One region of the Brevibacillus sp. FSL L8-0520 genome, then DNA from elsewhere that is predicted to be linked to it. Evidence: riboswitches for the same ligand, from Rfam matches in the RefSeq annotation. Region 1 holds a riboswitch; the other holds the start of a gene.
The links. Region 1 has a riboswitch for FMN ahead of NSQ24_RS06010 (ECF transporter S component). Riboswitches for the same ligand answer to the same signal wherever they lie in the genome.
Positions count from the first base shown of each region.

Region 2: linked by a shared signal. The riboswitch ahead of ribD (bifunctional diaminohydroxyphosphoribosylaminopyrimidine deaminase/5-amino-6-(5-phosphoribosylamino)uracil reductase RibD) and the one ahead of NSQ24_RS06010 (ECF transporter S component) in region 1 are both predicted to bind FMN.

Region 1 covers NZ_CP150171.1:1,153,025-1,160,384, forward strand. The annotation lists gene NSQ24_RS05990 (PP2C family serine/threonine-protein phosphatase) at 1-203, shown strand, start outside; gene NSQ24_RS05995 (ATP-binding cassette domain-containing protein) at 309-1,319, shown strand; gene NSQ24_RS06000 (ABC-2 family transporter protein) at 1,312-2,106, shown strand; gene NSQ24_RS06005 (ABC-2 family transporter protein) at 2,113-2,910, shown strand; FMN riboswitch at 3,173-3,325, shown strand; gene NSQ24_RS06010 (ECF transporter S component) at 3,587-4,192, shown strand; gene proS (proline--tRNA ligase) at 4,512-5,978, shown strand; gene NSQ24_RS06020 (HAD-IA family hydrolase) at 6,068-6,712, opposite strand; gene NSQ24_RS06025 (helix-turn-helix domain-containing protein) at 6,850-7,360, opposite strand, start outside.
Region 2 covers NZ_CP150171.1:4,273,929-4,281,288, reverse strand. The annotation lists partial or broken gene NSQ24_RS21145 (aminotransferase class V-fold PLP-dependent enzyme) at 1-48, shown strand, start outside; gene yunB (sporulation protein YunB) at 107-826, shown strand; gene NSQ24_RS21135 (NAD(P)/FAD-dependent oxidoreductase) at 1,005-2,093, shown strand; FMN riboswitch at 2,179-2,329, shown strand; FMN riboswitch at 2,515-2,665, shown strand; gene ribD (bifunctional diaminohydroxyphosphoribosylaminopyrimidine deaminase/5-amino-6-(5-phosphoribosylamino)uracil reductase RibD) at 2,770-3,885, shown strand; gene NSQ24_RS21125 (riboflavin synthase) at 3,931-4,590, shown strand; gene NSQ24_RS21120 (bifunctional 3,4-dihydroxy-2-butanone-4-phosphate synthase/GTP cyclohydrolase II) at 4,604-5,806, shown strand; gene ribE (6,7-dimethyl-8-ribityllumazine synthase) at 5,813-6,277, shown strand; gene NSQ24_RS21110 (spore germination protein) at 6,413-7,360, shown strand, end outside.

The DNA.
Region 1 (7,360 bases):
GCATCGGTTGGGAGAAAACGGTCTGTCCCATCCTGGAAAAAGGGCTGCAGGCGTATACAGATGAACTGGTCCAGTTGGAGAAAAGCGATCCGGAGTGCATCGCCTACCCGCGGTTCAAGCCTGCCGATGACAAAACCGGTGTCGTCATTTGCCTTCCCGAGAACGAGCCTGCGACTGAGCCGTATGGTCTTCCAAGGCTTTAGATTGAAGGTTGCAGTTGGCAGCACATTGATTTTTGCAGAAATCAGCCTGCTCATATACACTAAGCAGTGGAATCCTACTCAAAAGCGACAAAAGGGCGGTTAATCATGATTCAAGTCAACCATTTGCAAAAGGAGTTTCGCATTCATCAAGCCCGCGCCGGTCTGGGAGGCGCGTTTCGCGACCTGTTCAGCAGGGAATACAAGACGGTCAAAGCGGTCGACGACCTGTCCTTTTCCGTAGAAGAAGGGGAAATGTTCGCCCTGATCGGAGAAAATGGGGCAGGGAAGTCGACCACGATCAAAATGCTGACGGGCATCCTGAACCCGAGCGGCGGGGAGATCGTCATCAACGGCTTTATCCCGCAAAAACAGCGGGAGGACTACGTGCGCTCCATCGGCGTCGTGTTTGGCCAGCGCTCGCAGCTTTGGTGGGACCTGTCCCCGCTGGAGTCCTTCCGTCTGCTGAAAAGCGTCTACAAGGTCGAAGAGCATGAAGGACAGCGCTGGCTCGACCGTTTGATCGAGGAGCTCGACATCGGTTCGTTCGTCAGCCAGCCTGTACGCAAGCTGAGCCTCGGCCAGCGGATGCGCTGTGAGGTGGCGGCGGCGCTGATCCACAAGCCTCGCCTGCTGTTTCTGGATGAACCTACGGTCGGTCTGGACGTACTCGTAAAGCAAAAGATTCGCGAGTTTTTGCGAAATTTAAACGATACCGAGCATATGACGATTCTGTTGACCACACATGATGTGACCGACATCGAAGCGCTGTGCAAAAGAGTGCTGGTCATGGACAAAGGCAAGCTTATTTTTGACGGGCTGCTCGAAAACCTGAAGGAAAAATGGGGAAATGGGACGGAAGTGGCCTTTCAGTTCAAAAAGCGGACGTCAGCCGAAGAGCTGCGGACTGTCCTCGGCGAGCTGCCCTGTGAGATCATTCGGGAAAACGACTTTGCTTTGCGCGTAAAAGTGTCGCGCAGCCAGGAAATGCTGCCGTTCGTCCTGTCCACCGTGATGGCCTCGTTTGACATCAGCGACGTCAAAATTATGGAAGCGAGCACGGAGGACATCGTCCGCAATATCTACTCTACAGACAGCGAGGTAGTCAGCCATGGGTAAGCTTTACCTGGAACTGATCCGCATCCGCTTTCTGACCTTGCTGGCGTATCGCGTCAACTACTACAGCGGCATCATCATCTACGCGATCAACATCGGGGCGTACTACTTCCTCTGGGGGGCGATTTACGGCGGACAGCAGCAGCTCGGCGGTCTTTCGGTAGAGCAGATGACGGCGTATGTCGCCATCGCCTGGATGTCGCGGGCGTTTTATTTCAATAACATCGACATGGAGATGGCGCAGGAGGTCCGGGAGGGAAAAGTGGCGATCGAGATGATCCGCCCCTACAATTATCTCTCGGTCAAGACGGCGCAGGCATTCGGCGAAGGGATTTTCCGCATGCTGTTTTTCGCCGCGCCGGGCATTTTCCTGATCAGCCTGTTCATTCCGTTTCAATTCCCGAGCACGCCCGAAGCGTGGGGCATGTATCTGCTCAGCCTGATGTTCGCGTTTGTCATCAACACGCAGTTGAATCTGTTGACCGGTCTCGTTACCTTTTTCCTCTTCCGCAATGACGGGATGATGCGGGCCAAGCGGGTAGTCGTCGACCTTCTTTCCGGCCTGGTGCTGCCGATCAGCTTTTTCCCCGGCTGGGCCCAGACGCTGATGGGATATCTGCCGTTTCAGGCGATCAACTATTATCCCAGCGTCATCTTCACCGGGGCTATACCGGCGTCCCGCGCGTGGCAAATGATCGGATTCCAGGCGATTTGGGTCGCGGTCATTCTCATCCCGATCTTCGTCTTGTGGCGCAGAGCCCAGACCAAGCTGGTCGTGCAGGGAGGATAAGAAGCAATGGGTGAAATCAAGCATGTCTTGGGCATTTTTGCCACTTATTTGGGACAGTATTTCAAAACGCGTCTCGCGTACCGGACTGATTTTTTCGGGGAGCTCGTGTCCAATCTGATCAATGAGCTGATCAACCTCGTGTTTATCGTCGTCGTCTTTCAGCACGTGCCGCTGCTCAATGACTGGACGCGCGACGAGATTATTTTCATTTACGGCTTTTTCCTCATCCCGTACGCGCTGTTTTCGATGTTTTTCGGCTTCTGGGATTTCAACGAGCGGTACATTATTCGCGGAGAGATGGACCGCGTCCTGACCAGGCCGCTGCACAATCTCGCACAGGTCTGTCTTGAGTCGATCGCACCGGACCGGATTTTTGGCGTCATCACCGGTTTGATCATTATGGGCTATGCGGCTATTCAGCTGGATTTGTCCTTTACGTGGTACGACCCGTTCCTGTTTGTCGGTCTCGTCGTCAGCGGCATGCTGATCTATGGCGGGGTCTACACGGCCATTGCGGCCATCAGCTTTTTCTCCGATTCCCGGACAGGGATTTCGCCGATGATCTGGAATATTCAGCAGTATGGGCGTTACCCGGTCGACGTGTACAACAAGGTAATCCGGTTTGTGCTCACGTACGTGCTGCCCTTTGCCTTTGTCGGCGTGTATCCGGCGGCGTATTTTCTCCGCAAGGAAACGTGGTACGCGTATGCGGCGTTTACTCCCGTCGTGGGAATCGTCTTTTTCAGCATCGGACTGGTCGTCTGGAACTGGGGTGTGCGCAAATACAGCGGAGCAGGGTCGTAATCGGCTTGCTGCCTGACCCTCCTCCGTCTTGGGGGAGGGTTTTTGCATGCTTTTGTCGTATTGGGAAAAATTGCTTTCTTTCTACCTCGCTATGTTCCCCTGGCTGATCATGTTTGCTCCGCAAATGATAGCCGAAATTTGCGGCAGGTTTCCCAAAAGCGATGGGAGCTACGCAGGAGATTCGCAACGACCATAGCAGGGAACACTTCCAGCATTGTCAAATCCGAGTGCGGCACTGTATAATATCCATGTAAAATCACATACATTCCTTCGGGGCAGGGTGAAATTCCCGACCGGCGGTGATCGCGCCAAAAGCGCGTAAGCCCGCGAGCCTCCGCGATGCGAAAGCTTCCGGAGTGCAGGATCTGGTGCAAATCCAGAGCCGACAGTACAGTCTGGATGGGAGAAGGATGACGACAGTACGTACGCTGTGCGTGCTTGTTTGCTTGTGCATGGGTATTGCACGACGGGCTGGGTGCCGCTTTTCGGCCCTTCTGTTTACGTACCCTTTTTTAAGAGCACAGGTCTGTTTCGTTGTCTTTGCATGTGTGCCAAAGCCCTGAGGAGATGTTGTTTCTCAGGGCTTTTTGCTGTGCAAGGACCGAACGCGGGCACGTCCGGGTGTATGCTGTTGCCATTCCTCAAGAAGGAAGAAACCAATGAGGAGATGGTACAGATGAAAGGAACCGCGATTCCCACATCGCAAGCGACGCAGCGGCTGGTGACGATTCCCATGCTGGCGGCGGTCGCATTTGTCTTGCAGTACCTGGAATTTCAGGTGCCGCTCATGCCTACGTTTTTGAAGCTCGATTTCAGTACGCTGCCCGGATTGATCGGCGCCTTGCTCTACGGCCCAATGGCAGGCGTTATCGTCGAAGTGATGAAGAATGCGCTGCACATGCTGTTTAAAAATACGGACGGCCTTTTGATCGGCGAGCTGGCCAACGTAGTGGCGGGTGCGAGCTTCATCGTCGCAGCGGTTTGGCTGCAGCGGATGAAACAGGGGAAAATGAGCTTCATGGCCGGTCTTGCTATCGGTACTGTACTGATGACGGCTGTCATGGCGGTAGCCAACGCCTACTTCCTGCTGCCCGCCTATGCGGCTTTGTATCAGGTGTCGCTGGAGCAGCTGGTCGCGCAATTCCAGGCTGAGAGCGTATGGTCTTTGATCCTGTACGGCATCGTGCCGTTTAACCTGATAAAAGGAATCATGGTCTCCGTAGTCGCTTATCCGCTCTACGTGAAGCTGGCACCGAGACTCAGCCTTTATGCAAGAAATTGACATTGCCCGGCGGGTCTGCTACCATATTGCCCAAGAAACAGGCGAAAATGGCTGTGAAAGGACCCGCAGGTAGCGAATGTGGCGCAGAGAGTCGGCCCTTGGCTGAAAGGTCGATGCACAAATGTACCTGCTCCCCATCCTGGAGCTGCTGGCGACGAGCCATGCCGGATTCCCTCCGTTAACGGGTCAGAGCGGATCGCAGATGCTTGTGGCAGCAGCGGTCAATCAGGGTGGTACCGCGGGAGAGTTTCCCCCGTCCCTTTTTGGGATGGGGGTTTTTTGCGTTTTTGAAAAGAAGCTCATGAAGGAGTGAAGGGCATTGAAAGAAGGAAAAGCATTTGTCAAAGAAATCACGCCGCAGTCTGAAGACTTTTCGCGCTGGTACATCGACACGATCAAAAAAGCGGATCTGATGGATTATACGCCTGTGCGCGGCTGTATCGTTTTCAAGCCGGACGGATTTGAGCTGTGGGAGCGGATCCAGGAGGCGATGGACAAGCGGTTCAAGGAAACCGGCCACCGCAATGCCTATTTTCCGATGCTGATTCCCGAATCCTTTTTTCAGAAGGAAAAAGAGCACGTAGAAGGCTTCAACCCGGAACTGCCATGGGTTACGGAAGCTGCGGGGGAACAGTTGGAGGAGCGCCTTGCGCTGCGGCCGACCTCGGAGACGATGATCGGCCATATGTACAGTCAATGGATTCAAAGCTACAGAGATTTGCCGGTACTCATCAATCAGTGGGCAAATGTATTCCGCTGGGAAAAGCGGACGATGCCGTTCCTGCGCACCTCCGAATTTTTGTGGCAGGAGGGACACACCGCCCATGCCACAGAGGAGGAAGCCCGTCAGGAAACGATGCAGATGCTGGACATTTACGCCGAGGTCGTGGAGGAACTGCTCGCGATCCCGGTCTGGAAGGGGCAAAAGACGCCGAGCGAGAGGTTTGCTGGAGCTGTCGACACCTACTCCATCGAAGCGATGATGAAGGACGGCAAGGCCGTACAGGCCGGCACCTCGCACTATTTGGGAGAAAAATTTGCGCGGGGCTTCGAGATCAAGTACTTGGACCGCGACAATCAATTCAAATACGTGCATACGACATCCTGGGGGACCTCTACCCGCCTGATCGGCTCGATGATCATGGTGCACGGGGACGACCGGGGGCTGTCGCTGCCGCCTCGTGTAGCGCCTACGCAGGTCGTGATGATTCCGGTTGGACCGCCAAAGCTGCGTGAAAGGGTGATGGCAGCATTCGATCCGCTCTTTGATCAGTTGAAAGCGGCAGGCGTACGGGTCCGGGCTGACCTGCGCGAGGAGACTCCCGGCTGGAAATTCAACGAATGGGAGATGCGCGGCGTTCCGATCCGTCTGGAAATCGGTCCGCGCGATGTCGAGAACGGTCAGGTCATTCTGGCCCGCCGCGATACCGGGGAAAAGATCACGGCTCCGCTTGCGGATGCAGTAGAGGCGGTCGTAAACCTGCTTGAGGAAATCCAGCAAAACATGTACCAGCGGGCAGTCGAATTCCGCAATGCCCATTCGCATCTGGAGATCAACACGCTCGAAGAATTGAAGCAGCACGCGGAGACCGCCGAGAAAGAAAACGGCATCGCGGGTTGGGTGCTTGCGGGCTGGTGCGGCGACAATGGCTGCGAAGCAAAGGTAAAGGAAGAGACCAAGTTCACCTCCCGCAACATCCCGTTCGAGCCGCCTGCACAAAAATCCGCATGCATCTGCTGCGGCAAAGAGGCGATGCACACGGTCTGGTTTGCCCGGGCTTACTAAGGCAAGGCCATCAGGCCAAAATCAAACCCGACGAAAGAACGCTTACGGCCAAGCTAGACCAACAAATACGAAATGAAAAAGGGGGCGTCTTATTTTTGACGCCCCAATACCCATTCCGCAAACGCATCCGTATCCGTAAACTCGTAATCCGGTTCCGGCTGAAAGCCTCCCGTTTTTTGCGTGACCGGAAGCCAGGTGACTCCTACTGTCACCAGTCCGGCAGCCTTCCCGGCTATAATATCCGCGTTGCTGTCGCCGACGTAGATGGTCTGTTCGGGCGTTGCACCAAGCTGCTCCATCGCAAGCAAAATCCCCTCCGGATCGGGCTTCGGATTTGTCACCTCATCCCCGGCGATCACCACATCAAAATAAGGGGCAAGCCCCCACTCTTTCAGAGAGATATCTGCGCTTCGTCTGCCCTTTCCTGTGACAATCCCCATCGAAATGCCGGCTTGCTGCAAGCGGTCGAGCAGCCGGATCATTTCCGGCGGATTGGACACGCGCTGATGCTCGGCTGCGTAGAAGTCGTAAAAATGGGTCACGGCATCCGCCAATTGCTCGCTGGCAATCATGTTTTCCAGAATCCCCATCTCAGGCGGGCCAAACATCGCGACGATCTCCTGATCCGTGTAGTGGCGCTGAAGAAAGTGCTGAAAGGTAGAGCGGAAGGAATTGAAAATCATCGGCAGCGTATCGGCTACGGTCCCGTCGAAATCGAATAGAATGGTGCGCATCGTAAGCCTCCTTGGTCAAAAATGGAGAAAACCATCACAGCGGATGGTTTTCATGGTTGTTTTTGCATACTGGTCAGCTTCAGCATACTGCTGCGTTTTCTGATTGTTCGTTCAGTCTTATGCGAAGATGAGTTCTTTCATGCCTCGTTGTCTTCAAAGTCGTCGTCCTCGTCGTCTTCACTCGGGTCAGGAGGAGTAACGGGAAACAAGACATCAAAGAACTTAAACTTCCGTCGTCCGTTTTCATTTTTCAGTCCTTTGTACTTTTGGAGAAGGTCGCTAATCTCGGCAACCAATTCATTTCTTTCTTCTTGGCTTAAATAAAATTCAGTCAGGTTGTAAGCGAACGTATCCTTGTACTCCTTGCGCACATCCACGTCGCTGGCTACAAACCGGTTGAGCGTACGCACCAGATCCTTTTCCGTCGTGCGGAAAGGGGTAAACATGATATCGCTCAGCTGCTGTGCGTTTTCCTCGATCATCAGCCGCAGCTTCACCTGAATGACTTTGGCTACAGGCTCGTAGTACTTTTCCACGATCGAGCCTTTTACTCTCGTGTCTACCTGCTGCAACAAGCCTACGCGCACAAGTTCTTTCACATGATAGTGAAGACGGGCGGCGTTTTCCCCGAGCTCGGTTGCAATCTGC
Region 2 (7,360 bases), 2.3 Mb from region 1:
GGAGAAGCTCTGCAAGCCGCGCTGGATGTATACGAAATTCCGTCATAACTCCTTTTTGGTTACGTATTTTTTGCGCCTCCCAGCCATAGGATGTACCAACTGGGAGGTGACGGGCGTGGCCGTGTTTCGACCCCGTCGGCGGTGGAGGAACCCGCTTTCTCGTTCGAAAGCGTTTTTTATCGCACTGGTCATTTTTTTGGCGATGAGCATTCAATTTTTGTTTTTTATCGAAAAACGCCTGGAACCGACGCTGAAGATTCTCGCAACCCAAAAAGCCGAGCAGTTGGCCAAACAAGCGATTACAGATGCGGTCACCAAGCGGATTGCCCAGCAAGGGGTAGATTTCAACCAGATCGTCAAAATTGAAAAAGACAATCAGGGGAGAATCCAGGCGTACCAGTTCAACTTCAAGGAGTATGCCCGGATCGTAGGGGAGACCACCTCCCGCGTACAGAACCGGCTGAGGGAGTTTGAAGAGGAAAAGGTAGACCGCTATATCCCTTTGGGGCTGGCGACAGGCAGCAGTTTTTTGGCGCAAATGGGTCCGGATCTGCCGGTGACGTTTGTGCCGATCGGATCTGTCAAGACGAAGCTGGAGACGGAATTGACCGAGGCCGGCATCAATATGGTCCTGGCAACCGTCTACATTTTTGTTGAAGTGGACTTGCGCATCGTGATTCCTTTTGCCACCGACCAGAAGACGATCACGACGAAGATTCCCATTACCCATTCGCTGATCATTGGCGATGTGCCTCAGTACTTGTACAACAATCCGGAAGGAAAGCCGGATGTGCCCAGACCGGAAGACGTATCCAGGCAGCCGTAAAAGAGCCAAACAGGCGGCTGCTACAAAAACGAGCACGTTCCCGTTGCTTCGGGGAGTGCTCGTTTGGGCATTTCCAAAACATGGAGGAGGAAGATTCCAGGGAGGAAACTGATAGAGGGAATAAAAGGTGTCGGTTCGTCAAGAATGTTAGGAAAACAGACGAACGGATGATGAAAGCGTGAAGGTTGCGATTATGGGCGCCGGTCTGTCAGGCTTGGCCTGCGCGATCACACTTGAAAAACACGGAATATCGCCCGCCGTTTTCGAAGTGAGGGAGCGGTTAGGCGACCGCTTTGTGAACGCTGAATCCATGCTCTCCATTTTGCAAAAGCCGATTACGGATCCGGTTGCCTTTTTCGCGGAGAAAAACGGCATTTACCTCAAGCCGACTGCGAGCATCCAAAGGCTGCTGGTGTTCTCGCAGAGCCAAAAGGCGGAAATCGAAGGAAGTCTGGGATTTATCAATTACCGCGGCAGACATGAGCACGCTTTTGAAAGGCAGCTCGGCCGGCAGGTAAAAAGTGCCATCCAGTACCGGTCCAAAGCGACATACGAGGAATTGCTGATGGAGTACACGCACGTAGTAGTCGCCACAGGAGACGGGGAGTACACAAGGAAAATGCATAACTTCCGGACAGACCTGACCGTGTCGCTAAAAGGTGCAATGGTAACCGGAGACTTTGACAGGTACACGCCTTGTGCATGGCTGGATTACAGCTATATGGAAAAGGGATACGGCTATTTGCTCCCGCTTTCGGACACGGAAGCGAACCTGGTCATGGCCTACCCCGACTATCCAGAGAATGACCGGCTTGATGTCGACGAGCGCTGGGGTTTATTTTACGAGCGGGTTTGCCGGGACCTGCGTCAGCCGCTCAGGATTACCAGTCACTTTCATGTGACCGGATACCCGATCGGCATCTGCCGCAGGGCGAGGATTGGCAATACGTTTTTTGTCGGAAACTGCTTTGGCGCACTGATGCCCTTCTTGGGATTTGGCCAATTCACGGCGCTGTTGACAGGCATATATGCAGCGTATGATATATGCGGCAAGGGCGCTTATGAAGAATTGACGCAGCCTTTACGGCGCAGTTACGAGAATTCACTGGTTTTACGCAGGGCAGTGGAGAGGCTGGACAATGAGGATTTGGACAGAATCGTCCCTGTCTTGGGAAGCAGGTGGGGAGAGAGCATTTTGCAGGGCAAATCTTTCAATGCTTTGCGCTGGCTTGCTTTTGCCTTGCGACCATGGATGACAAAGCGGTAGTTGCCGACAGGAGGGAAACTGCCGACTTCCAATAAAAAAGTGTAGTGCTTGTAAAAAAACGTGTTATAATGCAAGCAACTGATTATCCAACCTTCAGGGTAGGGTGAAATTCCCGACCGGCGGTGATGACGAACGCACGTCCGAGCCCGCGACTCGCCCATGAAAGATATTTCGTGAGCGACTGACTTGGTGAAAATCCAAGGCCGACGGTAAAGTCCGGATGGGAGAAGGTGGCTATAGTCTTTGGCTTTGTTTAAAAAACCGAGCACCAAAGGCTTCTTCTTCTATGCCCTGAAACTTGTTCAAGGGCATTTTTTATTGGGAAAGGGTGATGGCGACTCGCGCGACAGGAAGTAGGAGACATGCCTTGGTAGTCTCCTGGCTCGTGATTGCGGGCTGGCGGCTCGGCAGCAACTGAATAGATGACCTTCAGGGCAGGGTGAAATTCCTGACCGGCGGTAATGACGAAAGCAGCGTCTGAGCCCGCGACTCGCCCATGGCTGAAGCCATGAGCGACTGACTTGGTGAAAATCCAAGGCCGACGGTTACAGTCCGGATGGGAGAAGGTGCATGTGGCCTTCGTTTCTCTGTGAAAAAACAGAAAAACGAGAGGCTTCTTTCCCAATGCCCTGAAGCGTGCTTCGAGGGCATTTTTCATTGGGGAGGAGAGGAACTCATGTCAGGAAATGACTTGTCGTATATGGCGTTGGCACTGGACTTGGCGAGGGCGACAAGAGGACAAACCAGTCCCAATCCGGTAGTGGGAGCCGTTGTCGTCCGGGACGGAGCAGTCGTGGGGATGGGCGCTCACGTAAAAGCGGGTGAACCACATGCCGAGGTGCATGCACTGCGGATGGCTGGTGAGCATGCGAAAGATGCCGTGCTTTACGTCACATTGGAACCTTGCAGTCATCATGGGAGAACCCCTCCTTGTGTGAATGCGATCATTGAAGCCGGCATCAAGCGAGTAGTGGTTGCAGTGGCGGACCCGAATCCGCTTGTCGCCGGTACAGGAATCGCTCGCCTCAGACAGGCGGGTGTGGAAGTAACAGTGGGAGTGGGAGAAGCACAGGCGAAGAAGGCAAACGAAGTCTTTTTCCATTTCATCACGACGAAAACACCGTTTGTGACCGTCAAAACGGCAGCTTCGCTGGATGGGAAAATCGCTACGCATACGGGGCACAGCCGCTGGATTACGGGTGAAGAGGCCCGCCAGCAGGTCCATCAGCTACGGCGAGAGCACGATGCTATTTTGGTTGGGGTTCAGACAGTGCTCGCGGACGACCCTGAGCTCACGGCCCGCCAACAGGGAATAGCCAGGGGAAAGCAGCCGCTTCGTGTCATTCTCGACAACCAGCTGCGGACCCCTTCGGAAGCCCGCGTGATACGGGACGGCAAGGCGCCGACGCTCGTTTTCACAGCGGATGACGCACCCATCGGCAGGCAAAAAGAGCTCGAGAGCCACGGGGCCGAGATTGTGAGACTGGAAGGGCGCGTAACAGTCGAGCAGGTGCTTGCGGTGCTGGGGGAAAGAGGGATCACTTCTCTGTTTGTCGAAGGCGGAGCGGCGGTCAACGGCTCTTTTTTGCAGGCACGGGCCATTCAAAAGGTCGTGCATTTTCTCTCCTACAAGCTGATCGGCGGACAGGGGGCGCCTGCTCCCTACGGGGGACTGGGCGCAGCTCATATGGGGGAAGCCATCTCTCTGGCGGACGTGGATGTCGAGCCGATCGGAGGAAGCGATCTTTGCATTACCGGCTATCCGGTATGGCCGGATGGAGCCAGCGAATAGCGAAACGCGCAGGAATGCGGGCTGCAAATGATAGGAGGGGAAGCCGTGTTTACCGGATTGATTGAAGAAGTAGGTACAGTAGATTCCATTGCGGTCACCGAGCGGTCCAGCAAGCTGACGATACGGGCCGCGGCCGTTTTGGAGGATGTTCGCCTGGGTGACAGCATCGCTGTCAACGGCGTTTGTCTGACGGTCACCTCGTTTTCCGCGAACCGCTTTCAGGCAGATGTCATGCCGGAAACGTGGCGGGTGACGGCCCTGTCCAGCCTGAAGCCGGGGATGCGTGTCAACCTGGAGCGGGCGCTGCAGCTCGGAGATCGTCTCGGCGGCCATCTGGTCTTGGGCCACGTAGACGGCACAGGAAAAATCCTCTCCAAAAAAACGGACAGCAATGCGGTGCGATTTGCGATCCAGGCGAAACCGCACCTGCTTCGCTACGTAGTGCCGCGCGGCTCGATCACTGTAGACGGCATCAGTTTGACCGTAGTGGCCGTTGACGAGGAGAGCCTGTCCGTTTCGATCATTCCGCATACGCTCAAGCAGACCAATCTGCTGGAAAAACAGGTCGGCGATCCGGTCAATCTGGAGACGGATGTGATCGCCAAATACGTGGAGAGGCTGCTTGGCGGCAGGACTCCGGGCGAACAACAGAAAGCACCAGCAGGCCTGAACCTGGCTTTTTTGCAGGAACACGGCTTCGCTTAAGGAGGGAACAACGATGTTTCATACCATTGAAGAGGCGATTGAGGCTTTGCGAAGCGGCCGCCCTGTCATCGTCGTGGATGACGAGGATCGGGAGAATGAAGGCGATTTCGTTTGCCTGGCCGAAGCGGCAACGCCGGAGATGATCAATTTTATGGCAATGCACGGACGCGGTTTGATCTGCGTCCCTGTCACACAAGAGCATGCGGAACGCTTGAAGCTGGCTCCCATGGTGGAAGCAAATACGGATCGCCAAGGCACTGCCTTCACGGTCTCTATCGATGAAACTGGGACGCATACAGGCATTTCTGCGCATGAGCGCTCCCATACGGTGCAATCCATGCTGGACGAGAGCAAAGGCGCAGACGATTTTCGCCGTCCGGGACATATTTTCCCCTTGATCGCCAAAGCAGGAGGCGTGCTGAGGCGCGCAGGACATACCGAGGCAGCAGTCGACCTGGCCAGGCTGGCCGGAGCGAAGCCGGCTGGCGTCATCTGCGAAATCATGAACGAGGACGGGACAATGGCTCGCCTTCCGCAGTTGATCGAGATCGCCAAGCGGTTTGAGCTGAAGCTGATCACGATTGCCGACCTGATCGAGTACCGCATGCAGCATGAAAGATTGGTAAAGCGCGAAGCAGAGGCCAAGCTGCCTTCCGCCTTCGGGGATTTTCGCATTGTCGCCTACACCAATGAACTGGACGGCAAGGAGCATGTGGCGATTGTAAAAGGAGAGATTGACAGCAGCAAGCCCGTCCTGGTAAGGGTCCATTCGGAGTGCCTGACCGGGGACATATTCGGTTCGCATCGCTGCGATTGCGGCCCGCAATTGCATGCTGCCCTGCGCATGATCGAGGCCGAGGGCCGAGGCATCGTTCTCTACATGCGCCAGGAGGGCAGGGGCATCGGACTGATCAACAAGCTGAAGGCTTACCGGCTGCAAGAGCAGGGCTATGATACAGTGGAAGCCAACAAAAAGCTCGGTTTTCCCGCTGATCTTCGCGATTACGGGATCGGGGCGCAAATTCTGCTCGATCTGGGCGTAAAGCAGATGCGGCTGATGACGAACAATCCGCGCAAAATTCGCGGCCTTTCCGGCTATGGAATGCAGGTCGCCGAAAGGGTTCCGCTGCAAATGCCGGAGCATCCCGAAAATGAAAAGTATTTGCACACAAAACAGGACAAACTGGGCCATCTGCTCCAGTTTGCAGGGGAGTGAAGGATCATGAAACATTGGGAAGGAAATTTGATCGGAACTGGCTTGCGTGTCGGGATTGTCGCAGGGAGATTTAACGAGCTGATTGTCAGCAAGCTCGTCGGTGGCGCTCTCGATGCATTGAAGCGGCACGGTGTCGAGGAAGACGCGGTAGAGGTTGCCTGGGTGCCGGGGGCATTTGAAATCCCGCTGATCGCCAAAAAGATGGCGGAGTCCGGAAAGTACGATGCAGTCGTGACCCTGGGAGCGGTCATCCGCGGTTCCACTCCGCACTTTGATTACGTGTGCAGCGAATGCGCCAAAGGGGTAGCATCGGTCTCGCTGAATACGGGGATTCCCGTTATCTTTGGCGTACTCACGACCGACTCGATCGAGCAGGCGATCGAACGAGCGGGGACCAAGGCAGGCAACAAAGGTTGGGAAGCGGCTTCGGCAGCCATCGAAATGGCAAATCTGAGCCGGCAATTTGCTTGACATAGGGGTATCCTATACGGCAAAGCAAAAGCGGGGGCAGGCGCGAGGGCGCATCGTCCCCGCTTTCCTTTTGGATAATTTGACCAGGGATGGGCAAAGTAAGAAGGATTTTCCTGTGCACAGGGGGCGGGATCCATGGATGTAAAAGCGTGGTGGAGAAAGAACGCTGACAAGGTACTGACACGTCCCGGTTCTGGCCATTCTGCGAAAAGGCGCCCAAAACAGGCTGCACACAAGGTCCGAGCCTTGCTGCAAGCGCGAATGCAAAACGTGGATGATTTTACAGTTCTCCATCTGTCGATGAACGATGAACCTGTAGAGGTTTACTTTCTGAATACCTTGGTAGATGAGTCCAATATTTACGAGAGCATCCTTCTTCCTCTTCAGCGAGAAGACGGGCGCCGCCCTGTGCGAGCCCTCCCCTTGGGCCAGTTGGTCAATCCCGATGAGGAAATGAAGATAACGGACAACCTGCTGCGTGGACATACGATTCTCATCTTTCCCGAGCGGGACGAGGTGCTGCAGGTAAATACATTCAAAGCGCCGCACCGTACGATCAGCCCGCCGGAGACGGAATCGACGGTGCTTGGTCCGCAGGATTCATTTGTGGAAATGCTTGAGGTGAATCTCTCGCTGATTCGCCGCCGGATCGCAAACCCTGACCTGAAAATCGAGGTACATAGCATCGGGACTCAATCCAGAAACAAAGTAGCCATCCTGTACCTAGAAGGCATCGCCAACCCGGAAAATATCACTCGCGTTCAGGAACGAATTAAAAATACGGAATATCACGGCTTTGTCGGGATGCCGATTTTGAAGCAGATGCTGGAGGACAAGCCTTATTCGCCATTTCCCCAGTTTGGACTCACCACACGGCCGGACAATGCGGCGGCGGCTTTGCTGGATGGGCGCATTTTGCTCATTTTGAGCGGAAGTCCGGAAGCGGCCATTTGTCCCGCTGCTTTTTTCGAGTTATTCAGCAGCCCGGAGGATTTTTACAACCGCTGGTCGACAGCCAGCCTGCTGCGGATGATCCGTTTCCTGGGACTTTTCCTGACCGTTTTGCTCACTTCCAGCTATGTT